DNA from 2 places in the Mesorhizobium sp. WSM4842 genome. Region 1 is predicted to be linked to the other one. Evidence: riboswitches for the same ligand, from Rfam matches in the RefSeq annotation. Region 1 holds a riboswitch; the other holds the start of a gene.
What was found. Region 1 has a riboswitch for thiamine pyrophosphate ahead of thiC (phosphomethylpyrimidine synthase ThiC). Riboswitches for the same ligand answer to the same signal wherever they lie in the genome.

Region 1 (13,473 bases):
AATGTCTTCTTGACGGGCCTTCTCAGATTGCTTGGGTAGCCTGAGCGAGTCGGCGGCATCATGCCATCATCATTGTACGAATTGCATGCTCCATTGCCCTGGACGAGACCGGCTTCGCTAGCCAAAGAACGAAGGTCTGATTATCAGATGTGACCGGCATGGGGTCGATTTCACCGACGACTATGACAGGCACCGTCATGAGGGTGGGGCATACGGATTCGGCCTGTCCTCGCTCGAGGAAAGGCATTTTACCCAAGATAAGCAGGTCAGCTGCCTTCCCGCTCTCGATCCAGCCGCAAAGACTTTCGAAGGTCGCGAAGCCGACCGGCTTATAACCCAGCGCGGCGACCTTGTCCTTGTAGATCTCCAACTCTGCTGGATCGGGCTCCACGACTGCAATGATTTCTCCGTTGCCGAGTGATCCGTCGTAGGGACCGAAAGCAATGTCAACGCTGACTGGCTCCTCCTCGGAGGCCGGTAAGTAGATATCAAAGCGCGTACCTCGGCCAACAGCCGAGGTGACGTCAAGGCATCCTGCGAGCGCGCTCACGTGCCTGTCAACCGCAGCAAGACCCAGCCCGGTCCCGCCGACGCAAGAGCGCGTGGTAAAAAAGGGCTCAAAGACATGCGGAAGTATCGAACTTGCGATTCCTGGGCCATTGTCGCTGATGGAGATGAGAACGTAATCTCCAGGTCTCAAGGTTCCCTGAGCCAGCGGCTTGGTTTGGCACACCTGGGCGCGAGAAACGCTAACCTCGACACGGCCCTCGTTCAAGACAGCCTCCGACGCGTTCTTGCACAGATTCATGAGAATCTGCTGTATCTCGGTTGGGCTGCCCTCGACCACCGTTTGCCACTCGTTGATCTTGAAGTTCAACTGAACATCGGCACGAACTGTGACCCGCAGCAATGGCGCAAGATCCATAAGAATTTCAGAGACATTGAAAGGCACTGCCACGCGCTGTCGGTTTCGGCTGAGTGACAAAATCTGGTCAACGATCAGCTTTGCTCGGTGTCCAGCTAAGATGATTTGATCGATGTGGTTCCGAATTCTTGAGGGACGACGCACAAGACTTTTGGCAATCTCTGAGTATCCAATTATTGCTCCTAAAATATTGTTGAATTCATGTGTGGCGCCGCTTGCGATTGTGCCGACAGTCCTCAGCCTTTCCACATGCTCCCATCGACTCACCAGAAGGTCGCGTTCCGCATTTATGCGTTGCATTTCAAGATGGTTGCTTAAACGCACAATAGCACTGGCAAGAACCCGGAGGTCGTCTGCTGAGGGGAGTGAACGATCTCCTTCAAAAACAAGGATGCAAACCACAGCCTGCTGATCGGAGACCCGGCATCCAACAATTTGACACACACCGGAAGTGCCTATGGCGGTCCGAACCATTTCCGCCGCCGGAATGACGCGAAACACTGGCCGTCCGGGGCGGACAAGTGAAACGACTTGATCAATAAGCGCGACGTTCCAGACGGGTATGCACGTGTTGGCCACAAAGCACTCGGTATGCCTGCTGAGACTCGGATCCACCAGAGCCAGCGCGCATTGATCCGCATCGAAAACGCGTTGAACGAGTCTAAGCGCTGCTTCGGTGGAAAAGCACGCCGAGGCGTTCTTTGCTTTACTATCGTTGAAGCGAGCTTCGATCTCACTCATTGCCGCTTCAAGCTCCAACCGCCTTTCCAACCGTTTCGTCCGCAGATGCTGCCTGGAGGGCCGAATGATCGCAAACAAGCAGAGGCATATGGACACCAAGCCAAAGAAAAGTCGCGTACGCTGCGCTTGTGCGCTGGCCAAGCTGTAGCCTTTCAGATGCTCTCGCTCCAGTTCGACGGCCATGGAGAACGTGTCGAGGGATGCGATCTGATTGGCAGCTTGGTCCAACCTCCATAAAGAAGACAGGAAATTGCCCATAGCATCCGCGGCAGCTCGGGCCTGGCTCGGAGCAAGTCGGTCGAGAGGCTGATCCATCTGTGATGCGAGGGTGAGCCCCGGTTCAGCCGAAAACACGATCAGCTTCGAAAGTTCAACCCTGCCCGACGGTGCCCCCCCGAGGCGACCAATCGAGCGAGCAAGATCTGCGAGAGAGCTTTGCATAAGCTGATTTTGCTTGACCAAGGCTGAGATGGCAGCCTCTTTGTTTTCGATCGAGTTTATGAGCTGCGCGAGCAATTTGGATTGCCCGGAGCTCTCATCGGGCGAACTGTCGAGAGGGCGTTGCAAGTTTTCACGATCCCTTTGCAATGCCTGTCCGGTAGAAGCAACCGAACGGTAGTCCAATGCCATATCGGTCCGAGCGCGGGCGACGTCGCGCCGGAGCAATGCATCGTGGATCTGAATCGTTCGCAGCTGGCTTAGGACCGCGTCGTTGATCTGGGGCCCCTGCGTCCCGACCAAGAGCGCAATCGAGGCAGCTAGGGCGATTACATTTGCTTTGTCGAAACTGAGCCATGTTTCCCAAGGAAACGGCGTTTGATCCGCGGTGCACGCCTTGCGAAGGTCCAATCTGAATTCTAGCTCCCTATCCCTTCGGTGTGCTGCCGGATGCTGTTGGAACAGGAAAGCCACGTGTACCTCTCCCTCATAAGACGGTTTAAGACCGTCGCCCACTTGGTCTTGATCCGCGTCCAGGACTAGGATGAGCTCCCAAAGGGCCTCCGCGACGCGGAGCGCATCCTCACGATATTGGGGATCAGCCGTCGATATAGCGCACCAGTCTGGCCTCGCCCGTGACGGGGACCTCAGCCGAGGCCTAGGATGAAGCGCCGATTGTGTGAACGGATAGGCCGCGCGTTCAGGGGGTAGAGTGAGGTAAATCGCTCCATGTCTGCCGGGTCGACCTCAACCGGTTCCGTCGCCAGCATCCACTCGACGTTTTCGGTGCATGGCGGAGTCGTCAAGGATCCCGCATACGTCCAATAGCTAAGTGAGGCCGGTAGAAGCCCGTTGGGCTCGACCTCGTCGACCGCTGTTTCCTCACCTGAGATTGCGGGAAATGCTGCGGCAAGGCTGGCGAAGCTGGCATTTGTCGCGCCTGGCGCCAGAAACACGCCCAGCACACCCAGAGTGTCGCTGTCGGTGTCCTTATGGACGAAATGCGCTTCCATCGGAAAATTCTTGCCTGCCACGTAGTGTTCGCTCGGCGCATGGAAATGGAACTGTACCAGTTCGTAGACACGATCCCCGCGGGTGAGGGTGCTGCCTTGCGGCAGGTTGACTTGGATGGTGTGGCCGTTGTTCACCATCCTGCCGCCGGCCTTGTGCCAACCTATGGCGATGTGCGGAATATCCGCTTTGACCGCGCCCTTGATATCGATCGGCGATTGCTGCGTGCCCGCCGAGCAGACGAAATTTCCCTTGTCCAGCTCGCCCCAGTGTTCGGGCCCGGCCGGGCCGGCATATCCCCAATGGGTGCCCGCCGCCCCCACGGCATCAGCGCAAATGGAACACGCGCCGAGTGCAACGAACCCTTTGATCAGATTACGACGATGCATATTGCTTTCGCTCCTGGACGTGAACTGAGTTTATCATTTGCGGTTGGCATGGCGGGAACTGCGGTCGCAACTGTGATGTGGCAACATCATCGCAACTACGCCGAACAACTCGGCATACGACCAGAGCATCGCGCAGGGCTTCACGTCGGCGCATAGACGACATTCTCGTCGGGGCCGCCGCTGAGCTTGTCATTGTCCTCACCGACGGTATGCGGTTTGTAGCGGCCATTCTCACCGGGTAGATGGTCCGAGCTATCTGCGCCGAATACGTGGTCGTTGCCTCCACGACCACCGATTGCCCTGGGTATCCCAGATCGCATCCTCGGCCTCGTGACGCCTTCATATTCATCATCCGTCGACTAGAGAAATCGATTGCTTCAATTAAGAACATTCACGTTTTGGATGCATTCACGCGTAATCCGCGGCACTTCTGAGGACGCCTCACTTCGGCGGGCTTGCTATTGAAGCGTTCGCCTCCTCAAGCAGCTCAGGGCCGCCCCCGTGTGGAAGCTGGTGCCCCGAGTCTCGATGCGGCAATCGCGACCGCATCAAGCGAGCACCCGCCATCGTCGCCTCGGAGCCTCTGGTCGACGGGGTAGCGTTTTGAGTGGCAACGGCCGAAGGTGCGCTGCTGCCACGGCAGCTTTCCACTTCAGCTGGCGTCTCGAGCGCCTGTCGCAACACCTCACCTATTGCCAGCCAGCAGGACGGCACGACTACTCAGCCAGCATCGGCGCGACGCTGACCACACCGATCTATTCGGATGGCCGCACTTCGGCGCTTGTACGACGGAATAAGGAATCGCCCAATCAGGCCCGGATCGATACCTACGGTGAGGACAATAACAAGCTCAGCGGCGCCCCGACGAGGAGTCGGCCGCGCTCTGGTCCGTCAGCAAGTGACTGCAGCATGGACCACGTACACCGCAGCCCGACTTGCCTTGAATGGCGTCGTCGAGCAGCGATGTCGGCCAGCGCACCACGCTCGACGTTCTCAACGCCCAGGCCGTAGTCATCACCGGCAAGATCAATCGTGCCGAAGCCTCTCGAAAACAAACAGCTTGCCTTCGCGCACGCTGTCTTCGAGCGGCTTCGCCTTCGCCAGATGCGCCGCAATCGCGCTGGCCAGCACGCAACCTGTTCCGCGCATCGATGCGGCAAGGCGCGGTGCATCGAAGGGGATGGGTTCATGACCGGAGCGTAACAGAATATCGGTCGATCGGGGTCCCGACGCATGCCCACCCTTAATCAGCAGGGCTTGAGCACCGACGGCCAGCAGTCTTTGTCCTTGTTGGAGCGCTCCGTCCTCATCCACTGCCAGTTCGGAGCCAATAAGGAGCGCCAGTTCAGGGAGGTTGGGCGTGACAATGCAGCAAAGTGGCATCAGATCGCGCTTCATGGCATCGATAGAGCCTGCTTCCAGAAGTGCGTGGCCTGAAGTGGAGGCCAGCACAGGGTCGAGTACTGCCGGCACTTGCCCATTTTCGCGCAGCACCGCCGCAACGGTAAGGATGGTCTCGGCTGTTCCGAGCATGCCGATCTTGATTGCCGCCACTTCGTTGGCCTGCAGCGCGGCGTGCATCTGATCGGCCACCAGGCTTGGTGGCGAACGATTAATTTCCATGACGGCGTCGTGCGTTTGCACCGTCAGCGCGGTGACAGCAAGACAGGTGCGCACGCCAATGGCAGTGATCGTCTCGATGTCTCGTGCTATTCCAGCACCCCCGCTGGAATCCGATCCGCCGACGACAAGCACATGGGGTTCGCGCCTCAGCGCCATGGCTTTGTCTTTTCGATCCACTCGCGTGTTCGCGCTTCCGGGTCGGGATTCAATGTAATGTCGGTCACCACGGCGGCGCTGTCCGCACCGGCACCGAATACATCCTCGAGCCGGTTGGGATTGAGGCCGCCGATCGCGACCAGGGGTGTCGGCGCGATCCGGCGCTTCCATTCACCGAGCCGCTCTAGCCCTTGCGGCGTCCACTTCATCCTCTTCAAGATGGTGGGATAGATCGGACCGAGCGCAATATAGTCGGGCTCCGCAAACATGGCCGTTTCCAGCTCGACATGATCATGCGTGCTCAATCCGAGCCTGACGCCGGCTGCCCGTATCCTCGAGAGGTTGGCGGTTTGCAAATCCTCCTGGCCGAGATGCACGAAATCGCAGCCTTCCTCGATTGCCAGGCGCCAATGATCGTTGACGACGAGCTGGCATTTGTGTTGGGCACACAAGGCATTCGACTTGCGGATCTCGGCGCGCAACCTGGTCTCATTCATGCTTTTGATGCGAAGCTGAACCTGCTTGACGCCGATCGGCGCCAACCGTTCTATCCAGGCAGCGCTGTCGACGATCAGGTAGAAGGGATCGAGCTTCATGAAAAAACTGCCCTGCCGATGGTCGGCGTCGATGGTTCGGCAACCTCGCGCGGTTCGAGCATTCCCGAGCAGAAAGCTTCACGGCCGGCTTCGACCGCCTTGCCGAATGCTCGTGCCATGCCGACGGGGTCGGCCGCCTTGGCGACAGCGGTGTTCAGGAGCACGGCGTCAAAGCCGAGTTCCATGACGGTCGCCGCATGCGACGGCCGCCCGAGGCCAGCGTCCACAATCAGCGGGACGCCGGGGAAATGTCCGCGCATCGAGCGCAGCGCAGTTATGTTGATCGGTCCGAGGGCGGAACCGATCGGTGCGCACCACGGCATCAAGACCTTGCAGCCCGCCTCCAGCAGCCGCTCGGCGACAACACGGTCGTCGGTGGTATAGGGGAATACCGAAAATCCATCCTCGCACAGGATGCGGGCGGCTTGGACCAGTCCGAACACATCAGGCTGCAGAGTGTCGTGGTTGCCGATCACCTCGAGCTTGATCCAGGTCGTGTCGAACAATTCGCGCGCCATTCTCGCCGTCGTGACCGCTTCCTTGACGGAGTGGCAGCCGGCCGTGTTGGGCAGGATTCTCATGCCGAGCGAGCGGATCAGCGACCAGAATTTTTCGCCAGCCCTGCCGCCTGCCATCTCGCGGCGCAAGGAAACGGTTACCACCGCCGTGCCCGACGCCTGGACCGCATCGGCAAGGATGGCCGGCGAAGGGTATTGAGCCGTGCCGAGAAGCAGGCGGGAAGGAAGCGTCGTCCCGAGAAGTTCGAACATGCTAGCCTCCCTGCATCGGCGAGAGGATTTCGATGCGGTCGCCGTCGCTCAACCGGAATTCCGCCCGGCTGGCTTTGTGCACGAGGTCGCTGTTGACGGCGGTCGCCAGCCAATCGCCTTCATAGTCGAGCGCGGCAAGCAGTTCGGCCAGGGTTGAGGCGTCAATCTCAAGCGCTTGGCCGTTGACGATCAGTTTCATTGGCAGGCTCCAAGGATTTGTCGTGACTGAAGACGAGTTCGGCCGCCTGGCGCGCCATGGCGGGCGCGAGAAGAAAGCCATGGCGATAAAGCCCGTTGATCGCGACGGTGCTTTCGCGTGCTTCGACACGCGGCAGATTGTCGGGAAAGGCTGGGCGGACGCCGACACCGGTTTCAACGATCTCGGCCTCGCCAAAGGCCGGATGGAGGGTATAGGTCGCGCCCAAAAGCTCCATCATGGAACGCGCCGTGACCCGTCCAGCGGACTGGCTCTCGATCATCGTAGCGCCGGCCATGAAATGGTGGTCAGTGCGCGGCACTACGTAGAGCGGAAAGCGCGGATGAAGCAGCCGGACCGGGCGCAAGAGCGAGACATCGGGCGTGCGCAGGATCAGCATCTCGCCGCGAACGCCGCGCAGTCGGTCGTCTTCCGCCGCGATGCCCGTGCAGTCGATCCGGCGATCGAAACCGCAAACATGCCGGGCCTTGGCGCCGAAGTGAAATTCGACTCCCATGGCTGCGAGTTTGTCGTGAAGCGCAGCCATCGCCCGGCGCGGGTCGAGATGGGCTTCGTCGGGGAAGAACAGCGCACGGCGGAAATGACCGGCGAGGTCCGGCTCGAACTGTGCGATTTCGTTTTCATCAACAGGCCTGTACCCCGACGTGCGACTGGCAAACCGGTCGAGCTCGGCCGCATCGCGCTGCGCGGCCACGACCAGTGTTCCGGCCCGCGTCACCTGCCCGGGCGTTGCCGTATCCCACCAGTCGGCGGCGTCGCGTCCGAGATCGAGCACCGGCTGCTCGGCGCTTTCACGTTCGCACCATGGCGCCAACATGCCGCCGGCGAACCACGACGCATTGCCGCCGAGGCTATGCCTCGTCTCGGCAACCGTCACTGCCGCGCCGCGGGTGGCCAGCTCGAAAGCTGCGGTGAGGCCGGCGACGCCGGCCCCTTTGATCAACACCTTCATGACGGCTCATGCGCCTCCGGCATGGGCGGGGCGCTGGTCTCGTCCGCTGGCACGTAGAGATCGCCGCCCTCGCGGTATTTTGCGGCCATTGCCGCCATGCCCTCTTTCTGTGCCTCGGCGCGGATATCGTGGGAAATGCGCATTGAGCAGAATTTCGGGCCGCACATCGAACAGAAATGTGCCAACTTGTGCGCCTCCTTGGGCAAGGTCTGGTCGTGGAAGGACCGCGCGGTCTCGGGATCGAGCGACAGGTTGAATTGATCCTCCCAGCGGAACTCGAAGCGCGCGCGGGAAAGGGCATCATCCCTGAGTTTCGCCGCCGGGTGTCCCTTCGCCAGGTCGGCGGCATGCGCGGCTATCTTGTAGGTGATCACGCCAATCTTGACGTCGTTGCGATCGGGAAGGCCGAGATGTTCCTTCGGCGTGACGTAGCAGAGCATGGCCGTGCCGAACCAGCCGATCATCGCCGCCCCGATACCTGAGGTGATGTGGTCATAGCCCGGCGCGATGTCGGTCGTCAGTGGTCCAAGCGTATAGAACGGCGCCTCGCCGCAAACAGCGAGCTGCTTGTCCATGTTCTCCTTGATCTTGTGCATCGGTACGTGGCCGGGCCCCTCGATCATCACCTGGCAATCCTTGGCCCAGGCGATCTTTGTCAACTCGCCGAGCGTATCCAGTTCGGCGAACTGCGCCGCGTCGTTGGCGTCGGCGATCGAGCCGGGACGAAGGCCGTCGCCGAGCGAGAACGACACGTCGTAGGCGCGGCAGATGTCGCAGATTTCCTCGAAATGCTCGTAGAGGAAGCTTTCGCGGTGATGATGCAGGCACCACTTGGCCATGATCGAACCGCCTCTGCTGACGATACCGGTGACCCGGTCGACCGTCAGCGGGATGTAGTGCAGCCGCACACCGGCATGGATGGTGAAATAGTCGACGCCCTGTTCGGCCTGTTCGATCAGCGTATCGCGGTAGATTTCCCAGGTCAGGTCCTCGGCGATCCCTCCGACCTTCTCAAGCGCCTGGTAGAGCGGCACGGTTCCGATCGGCACAGGCGAATTGCGGACGATCCATTCGCGGATGTTGTGGATGTTGCGACCGGTCGACAGGTCCATGACGGTGTCGGCTCCCCAGCGGATCGCCCAGACCATTTTTTCGACCTCTTCGGCCATCGACGAGGTGACGGCTGAATTGCCGATATTGGCATTGATCTTGACCAGGAAATTGCGGCCGATGATCATCGGCTCGCTCTCCGGGTGGTTGATGTTGGCGGGAATGATAGCCCGTCCGCGCGCTATCTCGTCGCGCACGAATTCCGGCGTGACGAAGTCCGGGATCGCCGCGCCGAAAGAGTTGCCGTCGCGCTGCATCCCGCCGCGTAAGCTCTCGCGGCCGAGATTCTCGCGAATGGCGACGAACTCCATTTCGGGGGTGATGATCCCGGCGCGCGCATAGGCAAGCTGCGTCACCGCTTGGCCCGTTTTTGCCTTTAGCGGCCGGTGGCGCACGGGAAATTCCGGCGTCAGGCGCTCACCTGACGCAAAGCCGTTGTCCTCCGGCCTGACACTGCGGGCATCGTGGAATTCGACGTCGCCGCGCACCGTCACCCATTCATTGCGAAACCTGGCGAGGCCCTTTTCGATGCTGGTTTCGACAGTCGGGTCCGTATAGGGGCCGGACGGATCGTAAACGGTGACAGGCGGTTCGCCTGCCGTCGGATGGACGGCGATTTCCCGCATCGGCACCCTGATCTGCGGGTGAATCAGGCCGGGTTTGTGGATTTTCCTTGAGGCGGGCAGCGGTCCCGTCGACACGGCGGGGGAAATGGCATTCATTTTGAGGCTCCTTTGCTCATGCATTGGAGACCCAGTTCTGTGCCGGAAGGATGAAAAGACGCTTCTGTTGACCTGCTGAAACAGGACCTCGGGCGTAAACTCCCGCAAAGCGCTTGCACCGTCCCTACGCCAGTATGAACTGGATCAGGTTCAACGGGTCACTGCGCCGCGAAAGCCAGCAGTATCTCAGCCCCTTGCCGGGACTCCCCTGGTGAATGCCCCAGGTTGAACGGGCCGGCTCCGATTTGTCAAGCGCATTCGGGTCCGGCCGAAAGCAGCTATCGCCTAGTTGGCGGCATCCGTTATCCGCTCAAGGCGTCTTCAAGCGCCGGTTCTCCCGCATCTATCCGGCGCTGCTGGTTTTCGTCCTCGCTTCGATGGTTGCCTTGTCCGGCACGTTTGTCGCCTTCAAATGGAAAGCGGCGCTGACGGCGCTGACATTCACCTACAGCTATGCCGGAATTCTCGTCAGCCGCGCCGGCGCGCTCGACCATATCTGGTCGCTGTGCGTCGAAGAACATGCCTATGTCATCCTGGCGCTGATCAGCTTTGTTGTTTCGGGGCGTGCCCGTGTCGTCATGCTGCTCAGCGCGCTGTCGGTGCTGGCCATGGCGAACGGTGCGATTTCGCACTGGGTCTTCGGGATGGACTACGAGACGACCTATTGGCGAACCGACGTGCACATCGCCTCGATCCTGCTATCGGCGGTGATATGCCTGCTCAAGGCCGACGACAGGCTGCCGGCGCATGTCGCCATTGCGGCGTCCGTCGGAGCGGTTCTTCTGTTCATGGATGCGGTGCCGCCGATCCACTTTCTGGTCGCGGTGCCGCCGATCCACTTTCTGGTCGCGGTGCCGCTGTTGGCGCTCGCCGTCAATTCGCTCGACTTCAGCACTCGGTATCTGACCGGATTTTTGTCTTCCTGGCCGATGGCGACGCTGGGGCTGTGGTCGTATTCGCTGTATCTGTGGCAGCAGCCGTTCTAAAAATTCGTCTATGCGCAGGGCAGTGCGCCGCTGCTGATGCTGGCCGGCGCGCTTGCGCTTTGTGCAGCTATTACATCGTCGAAAAGCCGGCTCGCGCCTGGCTGAACCCCTGATAGAGCTGTTGCCTCAGCCGGTGACCCGCCTGGTGTAGTAGCGCACTGCCTTCTTGCCGCCGTGGATCACCGCGTCGCCGACCTCGGCAAAGCCGAGCGCGGCGTGAAAGGCATCCGAAGCCGGGTTGGGCGGTTCGGCATTCGCCTCGCAGGTGACGATGGTCTGGCCGGCACGCAATGCATGGTCGAACAGATCTCCATAGAGCCGCCGGGCATGGCCGCGGCCGCGCGCTTGTTGCGCGACGAGGACGCGGTCGACATAGACCGAAGCGCCGATAGCGCTCGCGGAACCACAGGAAGTTCGGGCTGTCGTAGCGGGCGTCTTGGTCGAAGGTCATGATGAAGGCCTCCAGCGCGCCGATGCGGCGCGAATAGAACGATTTGCCTAGCAGGAAGGACAGGCGTTCCGACTTGCTGCGGCGTCAGTTTGGCAAGGCGCTGCACCATCTCGGCGCGATCGGTGCTGTCGGCGTCCGGCGGCTGGCCTTCATAGGTTTCGGGCACGTGGATCGCACCTTCCATCGCCGAGCCAATGGCGGCGGCCAGATCGCTCTTGCGCGCCGATTTCGGGACGAAGCCGGCTGCGCCGTAGGACAGCGCCTCGGAAATGATTTTTGGCTCCTCATGCCCCGAAACGATGACCACCGGCAGGCGCGGATAGCGGGTCCGAAGCTGCAGCAGCCCGTCGAAGCCATGCACATCGGGCATCCTGAGGTCGAGCAGCGCAGAGATTGAATGGCAGTCCGCTGCGACTCAGACACTAGTCCTTCAAGATGACCCAAACAGAACAAGAATCTTACTGAACCGAACTGATTTTGCAATAACGGTCGCCGAAGATGATTCTGAACCACTGAGGAAACTTGACGAGTGCCTGGACGAAACGTCCAGGCATTTCTCAGCCGGTCCTCCGAAGCTCGCGATCTCGAGCGCTCATCGCAATGAGGGTAGCACAACAGGGATGCAGATGGGGCCGAGAGACATGTCCTGGACGAGTTATTCAGTGGCATTGCTAAGCGCTCTATGGAAGCCTCGCTGATCAGGCTATGAAGTCCGGCAACCAATGTCCGGGCATGATCGTCCGGGACCACATTTTGAACATCGTAAAGCCAGACACCGAGGCCTCCAGTCGGGCCTCCGACATTCAGATTCGCTTCGTTAGAACGAGCTTTGGAATCGCAGCACGCCGCCGAGGCTGTTCCTTTTGCCGACGTGAGCCGGGTTTATTCCAGAACGGTCGAGGGCAGCGAACTTGGCGTAATGGGCATAATCGACTTCGGCTGTGACTGTGAAACCTGGAATGACCGTATAGGCGACGTTTGCAGCCAGTCCGGAGTTCCTGAGCTGATCACCCGAGACCTGAAGGTTGAACGAAGTTTTCTCGTTTAACGTGTAAGTGGCGCCCGCCCAGAAAGCCCAGTTGCCACTCCAAATTTTGTAGAAGCCGCGACTGTGAGCGGCGACCGCGTTGGTTGGGTCATCGTTGAGATTGCCAATGGAGCCGTAGCCGAACATTCCGAATAGCGACAGGTCATCTGTGACATTGACATCGACTCGGAGCTTGCCGGCCAAAGCTTCGTAGTCGCTGTCACGAGCGATTACGCCGGTGATCGCGCCCCAGCCCTGCGTCTGTTTCACGCCGAAGACGACGTGCGGAACATGGCTGTCGATAGTACCGACTACACCCGACCCTTGTTCAAGTGAAACCAGAGCCGAAAAGCCATTATCGGCATCGAAGTAATACTGAGCCACGTTGGTATCGAAGTCGCCGTACGGAACGAGTACGTTATTGAGCACGTTTCCGGCGTAGCCTGTAAACGTGTCGAAGGCCGACTCGTCCTTGCCAACTCGGAGGCCACCAAGCTGGATCCAGGCGGAAGTCAACTTGACGCCGCTGTTGAAGCTATAGTTGTGAGGGCTTTCCGGACCCGGATAAGCGTTGTGGTTGCCGAAGTTCACGCGAGTCTCAGTATAGGTCTTCAGTGCGCCTAGTTCGGTCTCCTGGCGCGTCCAAGTTTTGAACGTGAAACGCGTGTTGTTTCGCCAGGTGCCCTGAGCCTCGCCAGTTCTCACATCGGAGGTTCTTATCCCGTCATACGATCGGACATCGCTGAGGCCGACGTCGTAACGGATGTAGCCGCCGATGCGCACGCAGGTCTCGGTGTCGGGGATATGGAAGTAGCCCGAACCGTAGACGTCGCAGATCTTGACGTATTCGGTCGGACCCGGCACGGAGACTTCGTCCGTCGCGCGAGCGACGGAAACGGAGATCAGGGCCGCAACTGAGCCGAGAAGAAGGCTGCTTACGTTCATTCTGGATATCCAGTTCAAAGAATAAAAGGCGGACGCGTCAAAGGGCGAACCGGCGGCCTATCCCAGGACCCAAAACATGTGCACGGTCCTGTTTCGTACCTGAGGAATGCGCGATACTAAGTTGACTATAGTAGTTCCGGTGTGAGTAAGCCAAGTTATACTTGTACTTTGCTTTATCGCAGTTCGACTTATGAAAGAAACAACTGTGGTTTGCTATCAACTGCCCGAATGAGGTGAGATTCGACCTCCGTCCGGATCCAAGAAAAGGAAAAATCGCCTATTGCCTTGCCGCGCTTCCCACACCGTTTCCTCAAATGCTTTCAGTACATCGGGGATTCAGCATTTCTGAACCAATATTCATCTCCGTTATCTGAGGGTTGGCCGTCGGCGTTAGATGCGGAGCAGCAAGCGACG
Region 2 (17,102 bases), 2.1 Mb from region 1:
TACCGGCAACTGTTAAGGAGGACGTCCGCCCTGCATGAATCGGGCCAGTTCGGCGATTCAGCATGTGGTGAGACTCGTCGGCAAAAAGTCCAGATGTAGCCGTGAACAAAACCTGAATCAGCAAGAGTCAGCGATTCGTAGCTGATTCGTTCCAGACTCGTTCCAACTGTTAATCAGGACCGGTTGACAACACCAGACGAGAGCCTTCGAGCTGCCGTCGGAACATTCCGCTTTCGCTTCGCACTCGAAATCCCTATGTGTCGGCTGTCACACGCGCCGCCACGGGGCGCGCTCCCGACAACGCGAAGAAGAGAGCCTGATTTCCAGGTCGATGAACATCCCGCCGAAACATATTGAGCCGCTGATCCTCTCGGGCCGCGACGTGACTGCCGTGCTCGGGCCGACCAACACCGGTAAGACCCATCTCGCCATCGAGCGCATGGTGGCGCATGAAAGCGGCATCATCGGCCTGCCGCTCAGGTTGCTCGCCCGCGAGGTTTATTCACGCGTCTGCGAGAAGGTCGGCGCTCACAAGGTGGCGCTCATCACCGGCGAGGAGAAGATCCAGCCCGACGGTGCCAGATATTCGGTCTGTACCGTCGAAGCCATGCCGCGCGAGACCAACGCCGCCTTCGTCGCCATCGACGAGGTGCAGCTGGCTGGCGATCTCGAGCGCGGCCACATCTTCACCGACCGTATCCTGCATCTGCGCGGCCGCCAGGAGACATTGCTGCTCGGCGCAGCCACCATGCACGGCATCCTCCAGCGTCTGCTGAAGGGCGTGTCGGTGGTGACCCGGCCACGGCTGTCGCATCTCGCCTATGCCGGCTCGAAGAAGCTGACCCGCCTGCCGCGACGCACGGCGATCGTCGCCTTTTCCGCCGACGAGGTCTATGCGATTGCCGAACTGATCCGCCGCCAGCAAGGGGGTGCGGCCGTCGTGCTCGGCGCGCTATCACCCCGCACTCGCAACGCGCAGGTGGAGCTGTTCCAATCGGGTGATGTCGATTACCTGGTCGCCACCGATGCGATCGGCATGGGCCTGAACCTCGATCTCGATCATGTCGCCTTCGCTCAAAACCGTAAATTCGATGGCTACCAGTATCGCAACCTGACGGCGGCCGAGCTCGGCCAGATCGCCGGCCGCGCCGGCCGGCACTTGCGCGACGGCACTTTCGGCGTCACCGGCCAGGTCGATCCGCTCGACGAAGATCTGGTCAAGAAGATCGAAGGGCATGAGTTCGACCCGGTGAAAGTGCTGCAATGGCGCACCGCGCATTTCGATTTCGCCAGCCTCGATGCGCTGAAGCGCTCCACCGAGACCAACGCGCCGGTCGAAGGCCTGACGCGTGCGCTACCGGCTGTGGATGCGCAGGCGCTCGAGCATTTGTCCCGCGACGAGGATATCCGGGCCTTGGCCACCAACGCCAAGCGCGTGGCGCTGTTGTGGGAGGCCTGCGCCCTTCCCGACTACAGGAAGATCGCGCCTGCCCAGCATGCCGACCTGATCGCCTCGATCTACATGGACCTTGCCAGGCATGGCCATGTCGACGAGAATTACATGGCCGAGCAGGTGCGCCGTGCCGACACCACCGAGGGCGACATCGACACGCTGTCGCACCGGATCGCCCAGATCCGCACCTGGACATTCGTCTCCAACCGGCCCGGCTGGCTGGCCGATCAGGCACACTGGCAGGAAAAGACGCGCGAAATCGAAGACAGATTGTCGGATGCGCTGCATGAGCGGTTGACGAAACGCTTCGTAGACCGCAGGACTTCCGTCCTCATGCGGCGCCTTAGAGAAAATACCATGCCTGAAGCCGAAATTAGCCCAACCGGAACTGTCCTCGTCGAAGGCCATCATGTCGGCGAGTTGCAAGGGTTCCGCTTCACCGCCGACCAGAGCGCCGGCGGCGAGGACGCCAAGGCAGTGCGCACAGCAGCCCAGAAGGCGCTTGCAGCCGAATTCGAGGCGCGGGCCGAACGCTTCGGCGCCTCGGCCAATGGCGACATCGCGCTCGGCTCCGACGGCACGCTGCGCTGGATCGGCGCGCCGATCGGCACGCTGGTCGCAGGCGACGAGCCGTTGAAGCCGCGCCTTGTGCTGCTGGCCGACGAGCAGCTCACCGGACCAGCCCGCGACAAGGTCGCGGCGCGCGCCGAGCGCTTCGTCAATTTCCAGATCGAGTCCTTGCTGAAGCCGCTGGTCGACCTCAAGAACGCCGAGCAGATCACCGGCATCGGCCGCGGCATTGCCTTCCAGCTCGTCGAGCATTTCGGCCTCATCAACCGCCGCGACATCGCCCAGGAGATGAAGTCGCTCGACCAGGAAGGCCGCGCCGCCCTTCGCCGGCTCGGCGTGCGCTTCGGCGCCTACCACGTCTTCGCGCCCGCGCTGATCAAGCCGGCCCCGGCCGGACTGGTGACGCTGTTGTGGGCGCTGCAGAACGACGGCAAGGACAAGCCCGGCTTTGGCGATGTGGTCCACGCGCTGGCCTCCGGCCGCACCTCGGTGGTCATCGATCCCACGTTCGACAAGGCCTTCTACAAACTGGCCGGCTACCGCAATCTCGGCCGTCGCGCGGTGCGCGTCGACATCCTTGAACGGTTGGCCGACCTGATCCGGCCCGCAACCAACTGGAAGCCGGGCCTCGGTCAGCGGCCCGACGGCGCCTATGACGGTCAGTCTTTCATGGTGACGCCGCCGATGATGTCGATCCTCGGCGCTACGGCCGACGACATGGAAGAGATTTTGAAAGGCCTCGGCTACCGAGCGGAGCCGAAGCCGGCAGTCGAGGTGAGGGCGCGGCTCGAGGCACAGGACAATGCCGCGCGTGAAGCCGCCGCGGCCAAGCAGGAGGCGGAAGAAGCTGCGCGAGCCGAGCAGGCCAAGGCAGCGGACGCCGCGGTTGCGGACGCAGCCGCCGAGGCGCCGGCCGAGAGTTCGGAGCCGGATGCAGTGGCAGAGGCCACAGCCGAAGCGCCCGCGGAAACCACCACCGAAGCGGAACCTGTCGCAGAAGCTCAGGTGGAAACTCCGGCTGAGCTCACGGTAGAGGGGCTGCCTGCAGCCGAAGCCGCAGCTCCAGAGGCAGCACCCGAAACCGCCGAGATTGCGGTCGCACCGGCGGAGCCGGCTTTCGAAGCCTCGCCCGCAACGGAAGCCGTGTCGGCCGAACCTGCCGCGGCGGCGGCAGCCGCCACCGGCGAGGCTGCTCCAGAGGCCGAGAAAGAGGCCGAAGAACCAAAACCCATCCTGTTGTGGCGGCAGGGCCGCTTCGACCAGCGTCCGCGCCACCGCCACCACGACAGCCGGCCCCGTGACAGGGACAATCGCCCGCGCAACGGGCAAGCCGCCCGCGATGGCCGTGGCGACGCACCGGCAGATGCCACCGGCGGACAACCGGCCGGCGCTCCAGGCAGCCGGCCCCCCCATCAAGGACGCCGCGACGGCGACGGCGCCGGCAAGCCGCGCTTCGACCGCAGCAAGTTCAAGCCCAAGCCTCAGGGTGAGGCAGGGGAACGGCGCGACGGCAAGCCGCAGGGCGAGCGTCCCGATCGTCGCGAAAGCCGGCCGGACTGGAAGGGCGGCAGGCAGGACGGCAAGGGTGGCGCACCAGGTGGAAAGCCCGCGTTCCAGCCTAAGCCTCGCGAGGAGCGTCCCGTGCGCTTCGACCCGGATTCTCCATTCGCCAAGCTCGCCGCGTTGCGCGACCAGCTGAAGAAGTAAGTTCGCTCGCTCCGATGGTCGCCGAAGGCCGCCAGCGCATCGATAAATGGCTGTTCTTTTCGCGTGCGGTGAAATCGCGCTCGCTGGCAGCGAAGCTGGTGGTGGCCGGACGCGTCCGCATCAATCGCGACAAAGCAGCGCAGGCCTCCGATCTGGTCCGGGCCGGCGACGTCCTGACCATCACTCTCGAGCGGCGCATCTTCGTCTGGAAGGTGCTCCGCACGGGAAGCCGGCGCGGCCCTGCCGAAGAAGCGCGCATGCTCTACGAGGATATGTCGCCGCCGCCCGCGCCGAAGGGCGAGGCCGTTGCCGATGCGATTCCCGCGCTGCGCGATGCCGGCAGCGGCCGCCCGACCAAGAAGGAACGCCGGGAGACCGACCGGTTGTTAGGCGACGACTGACGCATAACCGGGCTTCGCCGCATCGCCCCTCTGGAATTCCATTCCGGAAACACCGGTATCGCGCGCAATGGCTGCCCTTGCAAGCGGCGGGTAAAGACGTTACCTCACCAAAAAAGCCTAACAAAAACGGGACGTCCGGGAGCCGACCGATGACCTATGTCGTGACCGACAATTGCATAAAATGCAAATACATGGACTGCATCGAGGTCTGCCCGGTCGACTGCTTCTACGAAGGCGAGAACATGCTCGTCATCCATCCCGACGAATGCATCGACTGCGGCGTCTGCGAACCGGAATGCCCGGCAGACGCGATCAAGCCCGACACCGAGCCGGGTCTCGACAAATGGCTGCAGATCAACACCGAATACGCTGATAAATGGCCCAACATCACCGCCAAGAAGGAGCCTCCGGCCGACGCCAAATCCTTCGATGGCGAGGCCGGCAAGTTTGAGAAATATTTCTCCCCCGAGCCCGGCGAGGGCGACTGACAAGACCGCTGTTTCAGCCAGCATAACGCCGCCTAAAAGGCATGGTACATTAACTGCCTTGGCAGGCGGCGATGGCGCATGGCCTTCGCGCGTGCAGCAAAACCTTGATTCTTCCGACTTTTTGTGCTACATCAACCAAACATGCCGGTGACACAACGTCGATTTATGGCGCAAACGCCCCAAATCACTGAAAGGTGAATTTCTCAATCCGGACCAGAGTGATCTGGGGCAGGCGGTCGCAATTATGCGGTTTGCCGGCCTCGGCTTTTCCGGTGGGTTCGTAGTTGTGCGGCTAACGATCGGTTATCCGATCGCGCGAGTTCGGCCGGCAGAATGCCGGTACCACACCAAGGAGTTCATGGCGTAATGGCAACAATCACCCCGCAGAAGAAGTCCAGCGCAGCGCGTCACGGTTTTAAGACCGGCGAGTACATCGTCTATCCGGCGCATGGCGTCGGCCAGATCGTCTCGATCGACGAGCAGGAAGTTGCGGGCCACAAGCTGGAACTGTTCGTCATCGACTTCCAGAAGGACAAGATGCGTCTGAAAGTGCCGGTTGCCAAGGCGACCTCCATCGGCATGCGCAAGCTGTCGGAAGAGGATTATGTCGATCGCGCGCTGAAGGTCGTGCAGGGCCGCGCCCGCGTCAAGCGCACCATGTGGTCGCGCCGCGCCCAGGAATATGATGCGAAGATCAATTCCGGCGACCTGATCTCGATCTCCGAAGTGGTGCGCGACCTCTACCGCGCCGACAACCAGCCGGAGCAGTCCTATTCCGAGCGCCAGCTTTATGAGGCGGCACTCGACCGCATGGCGCGCGAGATCGCGGCCGTCAACCGCATGTCGGAAACCGAAGCGGTGCGCCTCATCGAGGTGAATCTCAACAAGGGTCCGAAGCGCGGCGCCAAGGCCGACAACGAAGAAGCCGAGCAGGAAGAAGCAGCCTGAGCGCTTCTCGCCTTCGAATTGCAAAAACCCGGCCTCGCGCCGGGTTTCTCTTTTATGCATGTCGTTATTCCAAAACCGCTGCGCAGTTTTGGGCGACATGCATTAACCTTCGCCGCCGCCTTCCTTCTCCGCTTCCTGCTTCAGCGTCGCGATGAACCGCCTGGTTCGCTGCCGCTCCGGATTGCTGAACAAAACAGCGGCGGGGCCTTTCTCGATGATGGCGCCGGCGTCGAGGAACACCACTTCCTGCGCGATCTTCGAAGCGAGGCGCAAATCATGCGTCGCCATCACCATGGTGGTGCCCTCACGAGCGAGTTGGCTGAGCACGTCGACCACCTCCTGAGCCAGTTCCGGATCGAGCGCCGAGGTCGGCTCGTCGCACAGCAGCACTTTCGGCGATGGCGCCAGCGCCCGGGCAATCGCCACGCGTTGCTGCTGGCCGCCTGACAGCGTCGCCGGCCAGGCATCGGCCTTGTGCACCATCCCGACCTTTTCGAGCAGAGCGAGCGCCCGCTCGCGCGCTCGCTCGACCGGCCATTTCAGCACCGTCACCAGCCCCTCCATGACATTTTCGATTGCCGTGCGGTGCGGAAACAGCTGGAAATTCTGGAACACCATGCCGGTCTGCAGCCGCAGGCGCTGGATGGCCGTGCCGGAAACCTTGCCGCCGGGATGGAATTCGAGCGCGTCGTCGCCGATGCGCACCGTGCCCGAAGTCGGGATCTCGAGCAGGTTGATGCAGCGCAGAAGCGTGCTTTTTCCGCCGCCCGAGGGACCGACAAGGGCGGTGACGCTGCCTTCCTCGATGGTGACCGTCACGCCCTTCAGCACTAGGTTGTCGCCGAAGCGCTTCTCGATGTCGGTAAGACCGATCATGAGCGCGCCTCCAGGAAGCCGCCATAGCGGCTGAGCCGCTTTTCCAAGCGCGTCTGCAACGCCGACAGCACCGAGCTCAGCGCCAGATAGAGAGCCGCCGCCTCGACATAGAGGATCAGCGGCTCATAGGTGGTGGCGACGATGCGCTGCGCCGCCTGGAACATCTCCGGCACGGTGATGGCGGCGGCCAGCGATGTATCCTTGACCAGCGAGATGAAGGTGTTTGACAGCGGCGGCACCGCGACGCGGCCTGCTTGTGGAAGAATCGTGCGCCGCATCGCCTGGCTCCAGGTCATGCCGATCGAATAGGCCGCTTCCCACTGCCCCTTCGGCACCGAGCCTATGACGGCGCGGATGATCTCCGACGTATAGGCGCCGATGTTGAGCGTGAAGCCGATCAACGCAGCTGAAAAAGCGTCGAGCAGGATGCCGACCGAGGGCAGGCCGTAGAAGATCAGGAAGAGCTGCACCAGAAGCGGCGTGCCACGGAAGATCCAGACGTAGAAGCGGACCACGGCGACCAGCGGCTTCGGACCGAACAGCCGAACGAGCGCCGCAACCAGTCCTACGAAGAGACCGAATGCGAACGACAGCAGCGTTAGCGGCACGGTGAAGATCAGCGCGGCCCATAGCAGCGTGGGCAACGAGTCCAGCATCAGTTGCAGCCAGTGCGGCACGAAAACCCTCCTTGCGAGATGGCCGCCCAAAACCGCCCCGGCAGCATCGAAGCGCGATCATACGGCCGCCATATCACGCGAAAAGCGGCGGCCGTCAAAGACAGCTCGCCGCGATACCTGCCATACGGGCCGGCAACCGGCCCGCTCCGTGAAATGCGCTTACTTCGAAACGTCCTGGCCGAAATAAGTGTCGGCGATCTTCTGGTAGGTGCCGTCGGCCCTGATATCGGCCAGCGCCTGATTGATGGCGGCGACCAGTTCCGGATCGCCCTTGCGCACGAGGACGCCGGAATAGTCGGCGTTTTCTTCCTGCGCGGCGATCTTCACATTGGCGTCGGGCTTGTGCTTCTTGAAATCGAGGAAGGACAGGCTGTCGTTGATGGTGGCGTCGGCACGGCCGGTAAGAAGCAGCTGGATCGACTGGTCGAAACCATCGGTGCCGACGAGTTCGGCGCCGTTCGCTTCGGCGAGCTTGCCGAAATTCGAGGTCAGCGACTGCGCCGCCTTCTTGCCCTTGAGGTCGGCAAAGCTCTTGATGTCGGTATTGTCGCCGCGCACGATCAGCACCGCCTTGGACGCGATATAGGGATCGGAGAAATCATACTTGGCCTTGCGCTCCTCGGTGATACCGACCTGGTTGATGACGGCGTCATAGCGCTTGGCGTCGAGGCCGGCGATCAGCCCATCCCATTTGCCTTCGAGGAATTCGGCCTTGACGCCGAGGCGCTCGGCGATCGCCTTGGCGATCTCGACATCGAAGCCGACCAATGCGCCCGAGGCATCATGATAGGTGAAGGGGGCATAGGTACCCTCCGTGCCGACCTTGAAGACACCGGCCTGCTTGATCTGCTCGAGATTGGCGCCGGCATGGCCTGATGTGACGGCCAGTACCTGCAGTATTGCGGCGACGATAAGCGAATTGAGCCATTTCATTTTTCTGTGATCCCGTCATTGGCCGGCGTACGCCGCATTTGTGAGCGCCGGAAACTGACAGATGCGGGCTGGCGAAATAAGGAACCAGATTTCAAAAATGAGACGCTTTCGAAATCCAATTCTCAAAACCACATCGAGTCGCGCCAACCGACCACGTAGCGACCACCGCAACGAGCTTTCGGCAGTGCAATCCACGCGACATCAGCGGCGGAACCATTCACCCGCGTGGCACGTTCTTGGCTGTTGTAGGGCGCGGCGTCGCCAATTCAACCACGATGCCAGCTTAGGGTTCGAGCGATCGCACCGCAACGCCCGGAACAGGGAGCGTGGCATGATGGAAGATATGGCAGGGCGAACCATGGTCCGCGCGGCGATGAAAGCCCCCTATCTCGAGCGCGACGAAGAGCATCTTCTCGCGCTGCGCTGGAAGGAAGACAACGACCAGCAGGCGCTGCACCAAATCGCCATGGCACATATGCGTCTGGTCATTTCCATGGCCTCGAAATTCCGCCACTACGGTCTGCCGCTCGGCGATCTGGTCCAGGAAGGCCATGTCGGCCTGCTGGAGGCGGCGGCCCGCTTCGAACCGGAACGCGAGGTGCGGTTTTCGACCTACGCGACATGGTGGATTCGCGCCTCGATGCAGGACTATATCCTGCGCAACTGGTCGATCGTGCGTGGCGGCACCAGTTCGGCGCAAAAGGCGTTGTTCTTCAATTTGCGGCGCCTGCGCGCCCGCTTGGCGAACGGTGCCGAGCCGATCTCGAATACCTCGCTCTATCGCGAGGTGTCGGTCGCGCTCGGCGTCTCCGAGGCTGACGTGGCGATGATGGACTCCCGCCTTTCGGCACCGGATAGCTCGCTCAACCAGCCGCTCGCCGACGATGCGGGCGCCACCGAGCGAATGGATTTCCTGGTTTCGGACGATCCTTTGCCGGACGAGGTCGTGGGCGACACGATCGATGTCGAACGCCGTTCTGTCTGGCTGAAAACGGCGCTCGGCGCGCTCAATGCCCGCGAGCTCAGGATCATCGAGGAGCGCCGGCTGAGCGACGAGGGCGCGACGCTCGAAGCCCTCGGCGAGGCGCTCGGCATCTCCAAGGAACGCGTCCGCCAGATCGAGGCACGCGCCATGGAAAAGCTCAAGATAGCGCTGGTGAAGCAAAACCCCGAGTTTCTGGCGACCGCCGCCTAATCAGGGTGTGTTGAGATTCAGGACTTAAAGTACGTGAGCACCGGAAGCGCAGGAAACTGCCGGTTGCAGGCCGGCATCACCTGAATATCGACACACCCTATTTGTCGGTGATGATCTTGACCTTGTCGCCGGCCGAAACAGCTGCACCGGGCGACATCGCATTGAGCACCCTGAACAGATCGAGCTTGCGCTCGACGCCGACCATCTGCGAGGCGAGCGAACCCATGGTCTGTCCGGGCCGCACCGTGACAACGCGGATATGCAGCGGCTTCAGCGCCGCTTTCTCGGCCGCGCTCAAGATACGGAAGGAACCGCTGACCGAGCGCGCCACGGCATCCAGCGAGGCGCTGGCGGAAGGGGCAGCCGTCAGCAGCCGGTAGACCTGGCCACCGGCGCGGATCACCGCGATGTCGAACTGCCAGCCCTCGGCACTGGCATGCGCCGTCGCCGCGTCGTTGCCATTGATCGTTTCCTGGCGCACGCTGCTTTCGTCGAGACCGGCCACCCAGCCGCTGCGGATGTAGTCGGTCAGCGAGCGGCTCTTGTCGATCGAAACGCCGTCGAAGCGAATCGCTATGTCGCCTGGCCCGGTTGCCGTCACCGCCGCGGCCGAGTTGTCGATGATGAAGCCGTCGGGCACCGAGAACGACACGCCGAGCCCTGGATGCAGGAAGGTTTCGCCACGCACATAGCCCTCCTCCGGCGTGTCGCCGTAGAGCAGGCCGTCTATGCCGGCGAGGAAGGCGTCGCGGTCGCGCGTGCCGACGCCGGGCGCGCCGAACTGGCGGGCATGACGCTGCGCCAGAACGATGCGCTGCGGCGTGTTGGGATGCGTCGCCAGGAAGTCGAGGCTGGCGTCGGTGGCGCCGCTGATCGAGCGGAAATCGGTGTAGGCTGACATCGACTGCAGGAAGCGGCCGGCGGCAAAGGGATCGAAGCCCGCCTCGCCGATCGACTTGATGCCGATGCCATCGGCCTCAAGCTCCTGATTGCGCGAGAACTGGGCAAGCCGCAGCTTGCCGCGGATCAGTGCCGCCTTGGCGGTCGGGCTGTCGCCGAGCACGTCGGAGACGACCTTGGTTGCAAACCCCTCCTCAGCCTCGAGCTGCTGGCGCTGCAAGCCGTGGTTTGCAGTGACGTGGCCCATCTCATGCGCGATGACCGCGGCGAGCTCGGCCGAATCGTTGGCCAGCGCCAACAGGCCGCGCGTGATGTAGAGATAGCCGCCCGGCAGCGCGAAAGCATTGACGTTGGGCGAATTAAGGATGGTGATGCGGTAGGTCTGGCTCGGGTTGGCCGACACCACGGTCAGGCTGCCGACGACCTTGGCGACCATGCGCTCGAGCTTGGGATCGGAATACTCGCCGCCATAGGTGGCCAGGATGCGCGGATGCTGCGCCTTCGCCATTTCGGCGAGCTTGCTGTTGGCGGCGACATTGTCGACCGTGATCGGTTTGCTGGAAGGTTGGAAGCCGGATTCCTGAACGTCCGGAGGCGTGAACATCTGGCAGCTTGCCAGCGCCATGGCAAAGCCGGCCAGCGCGAGGAAGCGCGCCAGCGGTTTCCTTCTCACTCTGTCGGTGCCGGTCGGCAGAACAGCTTCCTTTCGGGTCTCAGCACATGGCCCCGAAAATCGGGCATCGATTTTCAGAAAGGATCATGCGCACAATCAACTGCCACAGCGTCCTTCGCGGCCATGAGCACGCATGGCACACCGTAGTGGCAAATCACAACCTATGCCGGACCAGTATCGGAGGACCTAGTCACACTACTTTGACCATGGCAAGCAAGCACCACATCGCCTGAAGCCGGTTTGGCCGTAAATTATGTCCGCTTCCGGGCAACATCTCGTGATCCCGCGCCAAACGGACCTGCACCGATATAGCGTCGGAAGGCCTCCGGTCCAGCCTTGGTAAAAAAATCGGCGACAGTCCCGGTTGCGGCAACCGTGCCATTGTCCAGGAACACCATGTCCTGGCCGATACGGTGGGCATCCTCCGGCTGATGCGTGACGAACAGCACCGTCATGCGCCGCTCCGCATGGACGCCGGCTACCAGATCGAGCATGTCGTCGCGCAAGGCCGGTCCGAGCGAGGCGAACGGTTCGTCGAGCAAGAGCACCGGCCGGTCGCGCACCAGGACGCGGGCGAGCGCGACGCGCTGCCGCTCGCCACCGGAGAGTTCGCGCGGCAGGCGCTGTTGCTTGCCGGCAAGGCCGACGCGCTTGAGCGCCCCGGCGATTGCAGCGTGGTCGCCCTCGGCCAGCCTGAGCGACGGCGAGCGGCCAAGGCCGACATTTCGTTCGACCGAAAGATGGGCAAAGAGATTGTTTTCCTGGAACACCATCGACACTGGCCGCGCCGACGGCGGTTTGGCGCCGACATCGGCGCCGCCGATCAGCACGCGGCCCGATCGCGGCGTCTCGAAGCCGGCCACCAGATTGAGCAGCGTCGATTTTCCCGAACCGCTCGGCCCCATGATGGCGGTGATCTTCGAGGCGGCGAACTCGACATCGAATAAAAACGGCGCTTCGCGATAGCTGAACGAGACCTTTTCCAGCCGCACGGCCGTACCGCTTTCCGCACTGTTGAGCATCATGATTTTTCTCCCTGCCCCAGCCAGTCAGCGGCCAGGACAAGCGCAAGACAAACCAGGCCGAGCAGCAACGCCAGGCCTGCCGCGTCCATCGTGCGGTAGCTGCCCATGCGCGCCAGCAAGAGGTAAGGCAGTGTCTGCAGGGAGTCGCTGCCGAACAGGGCAATGACGCCGAGATCGCCGAGCGACAAAGCCATGGCGAACGCGAAACCGGTGGCGAGCGGCCGCCGCAGCGACGGCCAGTCGACCAGCCGGAACCGGTTCCAGCCCGAAATGCCAAGCAGCAAACAGAGCCGTTCGTGGCGTTCGCTCGCCGCATCATAGCCGGGGCGAATGGCGCGGATGGCAAACGGCATCGCCATTACCGCATTGACGGTGACGACCATGACAGGGGCGATGGCAAAGACGTCGCTGACAGCACGCAGGAGCAGGAACCAGCCGGCGCCGATGACGATGGGCGGCACGACGAGGACGAAGCCGGCGCCGGTATCGGTGGCGTATTCGAGCAGCGTCCTGGCGCCGACGCGACGCCTCAAGGCCAGCGCCCGTCGTGCCATGACGAGCGACAGCGACAGCGCCACTGAAAGCAGCGCCGCCAGCAGGGCGAGCACGGCGCTGGTCAGCGTCGCCTGCCGCACCGCGATCTCGCCCGCCAGCCGGCCGAGATCGGCGCCAAGGCCTGACGTCACCATGGCAGCCATCGGCCCGGCGACGAACAGCAATGCGAGAGCGATCAATGCTGTATTCAGCACGGTCTCGGCCGGGCCGGCCGAAAGATAGCGGCGCGGTGCCACCGGCAGGTTGGCGTCGCCGACGATGTTGGCGCCAAGCCGCATCAATGCCAGCACAACGACGAAGGTCAGCGCGATCTGCAGCAGTGTCAGCGTCACCGCGCGGGCAGGATCGAAATCGAAACGCAGTGCCTGGTAGATGGCGACCTCCAATGTCGTCGCACGCGGCCCGCCGCCCAGCGTGAGCACGATGGTAAAGGATGTGATGCAGAGCATGAAGACAAGCCCAGCGACGCCCGGCAGCGCCGCACGCAGCGTCGGCCATTCAATCAGCCGGAAGGCGGGTCTGGCGCCCATGCCGAGCTGGCTCGCCAACCGCCACTGGTCGGCCGGCACTGTCGTCAGCGCTTCAAGGAACAGCCGCGTGGCCAGCGGCAGATTGAAGAAGACATGGGCGATGAGGATGCCGGACAGGCCGTATATGCCCGGCCAGCCCAGACCGCCAATCGCGGTGAGCACGCCGGCGAAATAGCCGGCACGGCCATAGAGAGCCAGAATGCCGAGTGCGGCGACGATGGCCGGCAGCGCAAGCGGCACGGCGAAGAGCTGCAGGATCAGGCCGCGACCAAAGAAGCGCGGATGCCGCGACAGCGCCCGCGCAACGAACAGCGCCGGCACGACGGAAAGCAGTGTCGACAGCAAAGCCTGCAACAGCGTGAAACGGGCGACCCGGAAGAGGTAGGAATCGAAGGTCGACGCGGCGCCGGACGGGTCGCGGGCGCCTTCGACGATGAGCCCGGCGAACGCTCCGCCGACCAGCAGCGCAACAGCGGCAAGCGCGAGAATGCCGGCGGTGACGCGGGGATCGGCAGGATATCCGGTATGCATGCCGCCCTGCCTAGTTCAACGATCGTAGAAGCAGAAAATATGGCTGAGGTCGAGTTCCCGCCCACCCCTCTGTCCTGCCGGACATCTCCCCCTCAAGTGGGGAGATTGGCAGCTTCATCCTCGCCTCAATCTTTCGACTGTTGCGATTGGCGAAAGCGGAAGTGACATCCGATCTCCCCCCTTGAGGGGGAAATGCCAAGTTTTGGCAAGGAGGGCAGGACAGAGGCGGGCGCCGTAGAGTAATCATCTTTCAATCACAAGCTACTTGCTCATCACCGACAGCCATTCGTCGACCCAGGCCTTGCGATTGGCGGCGACCGCTTCGGGGCTGAAAAGCAAAGTCTTGGTCGGCTTGACGAGCTTGTCGAAAGCCGGATTGAGCGGCTTGTCGGTCTTGCCGGCAGGGAACATCCAGTTGGTCTCGGGGATGACATCCTGGAATTTCGGTCCGGTCATGAAAGTCAGGAACTGTCTCGCCAACGGGTTCTTCGCGCCTGACGTGGTGATGCCGGCAACCTCGATCTGCAGATACTCGCCCTCCTCGAAGGACGCCGCCTGATAGCGTTCGGTGTTTTCGGCGACCATGTGATAGGCCGGCGACGTGGTATAGGACAGCACCATCGGCGCCTCGCCCTTGGTGAACAGGCCATAGGCCTCGCTCCAGCCCGGCGTCACGGTGAGCACCTTTGCCCTAAGCTTGGCCCAGGCTTCCGGCGCCTTGTCGCCATAAACCGACCTCACCCACAACAACAAGCCGAGACCGGGCGTCGAGGTGCGCGGATCCTGGATGACGATCTTCTCATCGGCATTGCCCTCGACCAATTCCTTCAGGCTCTTCGGCGGCGTCTTCAGCTTTTCGGTGTCGTAGACGACGGCGAAATAGCCATAGTCGAACGGCACGAAAACATCGTCGCTCCAGCCGCCCGGCACATTGACATCGATGACGGCACCATGCGGCGAAAACAGGCCGGTGGCCTTGGCTTCCGCAGTCAGATTGGTGTCGAGGCCGAGCACGATGTCGGCCTTGGTCGCGGCCCCTTCCAGCTTGACGCGGTTGAGCAGGGCGACGCCGTCGGCGACCGCGACGAATTCGAGAGTACAGCCGCATTCGGCCTCGAAGGCCTTCTTCACCGCGGGGCCTGGACCCCAGTCGGCGGTGAAGCTCTCATAGGTATAGACGGTGAGTTTTTCCTGCGCGGATGCCGGCCCGATGCCGGCGGGAACAGTCGCCGCAAGCAGCACTGCCGAAACTAGAGTGTATAAAAACGTGCGCATCGGCGCCTCCTTCGTTCGCGTTGAAAGGAATTGAGGCGTCGGGCTGTCCGAAACGTCTAATCCCTCCGCCGGTACAAACCGGATCAGGTTCAGCGGGTTGGCATGGTCGCCTCTCAGCTGGCTCGCGAAGATCGCGTCCAGCACCCCGTTAGAGCGTTTCGACACATAGGCCCGGCCTGGTTGCGGCGCAAGCGGAAGTTTGCCGGGCATCTGGAACGCGGCCTTCCGTTTGGCAAGCAGGGCTGGTAAGGGCCACGCATATGAGCAAATTCACCATCCTGCTTGGCGGCGATCTAATCCGCACGCCGCTGCTCGACCGCCAGGTCGAAGGCTCCCGTGTCATCGCCGCCGACGCCGGCATGAGCCATGCCCGGACGCTGAACCTGACGCCGGAACTCTGGGTCGGCGACTTCGATTCGGTGCCGGCGGACTTGCCGGACGAGTTGGCCGCCGTGGCCCGCCAGGTGTTTCCGGCAGAAAAGGACAAGACCGACGGCGAACTGGCTATCGCCGCCGCGCTCGAACGCGGCGCGACCAGTCTCGTGCTCGCCGGCGCGTTCGGCGGCAAGCGCACCGACCACGCCTTCCTGCACCTGGCGCTCAGTGTCCGACTGGCCGAGGCAGGGACGGAGGTGCTTTTGACCAGCGGCGCACAGGAAGGCACTCCCTTGCTTCGCGGAAAGGCCGGCTTCGACTACGCCGATGGCACGCTGTTTTCGATTCTCGGCTTTTCCGACCTTACCGGCCTGACCGTGACCGGCGCCAAATGGCCGCTGAACCATATCGAGATGGCGTTCGGTTCGTCGCTGACCATTTCCAACGAGGTCAAGGGCCGGCTGGAAATTGCGCTGAGCAGTGGCCGCGCGCTGTTGCTCGCCCACCCATTCCCCTTACCTGGAAGCTGACATGGCGCCGCCACTTCTCAATCTCGACGGCATAAAACTGACCTTCGGTGGCACGCCGCTGCTCGACGGGGCGGAACTGACGGCGTCGGCGGGCGACAAGATCGCTTTGGTCGGCCGCAACGGCTCGGGCAAATCGACGTTGCTCAAGATCGCTGCGGGATTGATAGAGCCGCAGGACGGCGAGGTGTTCCGCCAGCCCTCGGCGACAGTGCGCTACCTGCCGCAAATGCCCGACTTGGATGGTTTCGCCAGCGTCCGCGCCTATGTCGAGGCGGGGCTCGGACCCGCCGACGATCCCTACCGCGCCACCTATCTGATGGAGCATCTCGGCCTGTCCGGCGACGAGCGGCCGAACGATCTCTCCGGCGGCGAGGCGCGCCGTGCCGCCCTTGCCCGCGTCATGGCGCCGGAGCCCGACATTCTCCTCCTCGATGAGCCGACCAACCATCTCGACCTGTCGGTCATCGAATGGCTGGAGGAGGAGCTTGCCCGCACCTCTTCGGCGCTGATCGTCATCTCGCATGACCGCCGCTTCCTCGAGCGCGTGTCGCGCGCCACCGTCTGGCTCGATCGCGGCCAGACCCGCAGGCTGGACAAGGGCTTTGGCCATTTCGAGGAATGGCGCGACACCGTTCTGGAAGAAGAAGAACGCGAGCAGCACAAGCTTGGCCGCCAGATCGTGCGCGAGGAGCACTGGCTGCGCTACGGCGTGACTGCAAGGCGCAAGCGCAACATGCGCCGGCTCGGCGAACTGCAGACCATGCGCCAGCGCTTTCGTGGCCATCGCGGCGCCGAGGGTGCGGCGACCATGGTGGCCAGCGACGCCGCCGAATCCGGCAAGCTGGTGATCGAGGCCAAGACCATCGAGAAGAGCTTTGGCGACCTCACTGTGGTCAAGGGCTTCTCGACCCGCATCCAGCGCGGCGACCGCGTCGGCCTGGTCGGCCCGAACGGTGCCGGCAAGACGACACTGCTGAAGATGCTGACCGGCGAATTGAAGCCGGACTCAGGCACGGTGCGGCTCGGCACCAATCTGGAGATCGCCACGCTCGACCAGAAACGCGACGCGGTCGATCCGCAAGAGACACTGGCGCAATACCTCACCGACGGGCGCGGCGAGAACCTCGTCATCAATGGCGAGCAGCGCCACGTCGTCTCCTACATGAAGGATTTCCTGTTCAAACCGGAACAGGCGCGCACGCCGGTGCGCGAGCTTTCGGGCGGCGAGCGGGCGCGGCTGCTGCTCGCCCGCGTGTTGGCGCGGCCGGCGAACCTGCTGGTGCTCGATGAGCCGACCAACGACCTCGACATGGAGACGCTGGAATTGCTGCAGGAACTGGTCGCCGGTTTTGCCGGTACGGTGATCCTGGTCAGCCACGACCGCGATTTCCTCGACCGCACCGTGACCAGCCTGATCGCGCCGGACGGCGGCGGCCGCTGGATCGAATATGCCGGCGGCT

Region 2: linked by a shared signal. The riboswitch ahead of thiB (thiamine ABC transporter substrate binding subunit) and the one ahead of thiC (phosphomethylpyrimidine synthase ThiC) in region 1 are both predicted to bind thiamine pyrophosphate.

The regions. Positions count from the first base shown of each region.
Region 1 is NZ_CM148372.1:6,557,049-6,570,521, reverse strand. Features, by position in the region: gene AC0NIE_RS31835 (two-component system VirA-like sensor kinase) at 59-2,578, opposite strand; gene AC0NIE_RS31830 (carbonic anhydrase) at 2,752-3,504, opposite strand; gene AC0NIE_RS31825 (hypothetical protein) at 3,645-3,824, opposite strand; gene AC0NIE_RS31820 (hydroxymethylpyrimidine/phosphomethylpyrimidine kinase) at 4,531-5,283, opposite strand; gene AC0NIE_RS31815 (thiamine phosphate synthase) at 5,274-5,879, opposite strand; gene AC0NIE_RS31810 (thiazole synthase) at 5,876-6,649, opposite strand; gene thiS (sulfur carrier protein ThiS) at 6,651-6,848, opposite strand; gene thiO (glycine oxidase ThiO) at 6,817-7,818, opposite strand; gene thiC (phosphomethylpyrimidine synthase ThiC) at 7,815-9,650, opposite strand; TPP riboswitch at 9,754-9,870, opposite strand; gene AC0NIE_RS31790 (acyltransferase family protein) at 10,037-10,636, shown strand; partial or broken gene AC0NIE_RS31785 (GNAT family N-acetyltransferase) at 10,763-11,156, opposite strand; partial or broken gene AC0NIE_RS31780 (response regulator) at 11,158-11,475, opposite strand; gene AC0NIE_RS31775 (porin) at 11,905-13,059, opposite strand.
Region 2 is NZ_CM148372.1:1,489,743-1,506,844, reverse strand. Features, by position in the region: gene AC0NIE_RS07130 (helicase-related protein) at 332-3,730, shown strand; gene AC0NIE_RS07125 (RNA-binding S4 domain-containing protein) at 3,745-4,131, shown strand; gene fdxA (ferredoxin FdxA) at 4,281-4,619, shown strand; gene AC0NIE_RS07115 (CarD family transcriptional regulator) at 4,986-5,567, shown strand; gene AC0NIE_RS07110 (amino acid ABC transporter ATP-binding protein) at 5,670-6,443, opposite strand; gene AC0NIE_RS07105 (amino acid ABC transporter permease) at 6,440-7,120, opposite strand; gene AC0NIE_RS07100 (amino acid ABC transporter substrate-binding protein) at 7,280-8,053, opposite strand; gene AC0NIE_RS07095 (RNA polymerase factor sigma-32) at 8,385-9,248, shown strand; gene AC0NIE_RS07090 (M48 family metalloprotease) at 9,346-10,773, opposite strand; gene thiQ (thiamine ABC transporter ATP-binding protein) at 11,073-11,843, opposite strand; gene thiP (thiamine/thiamine pyrophosphate ABC transporter permease) at 11,843-13,462, opposite strand; gene thiB (thiamine ABC transporter substrate binding subunit) at 13,724-14,737, opposite strand; TPP riboswitch at 14,781-14,895, opposite strand; gene AC0NIE_RS07070 (thiamine diphosphokinase) at 14,998-15,642, shown strand; gene AC0NIE_RS07065 (ABC-F family ATP-binding cassette domain-containing protein) at 15,644-17,102, shown strand, end outside.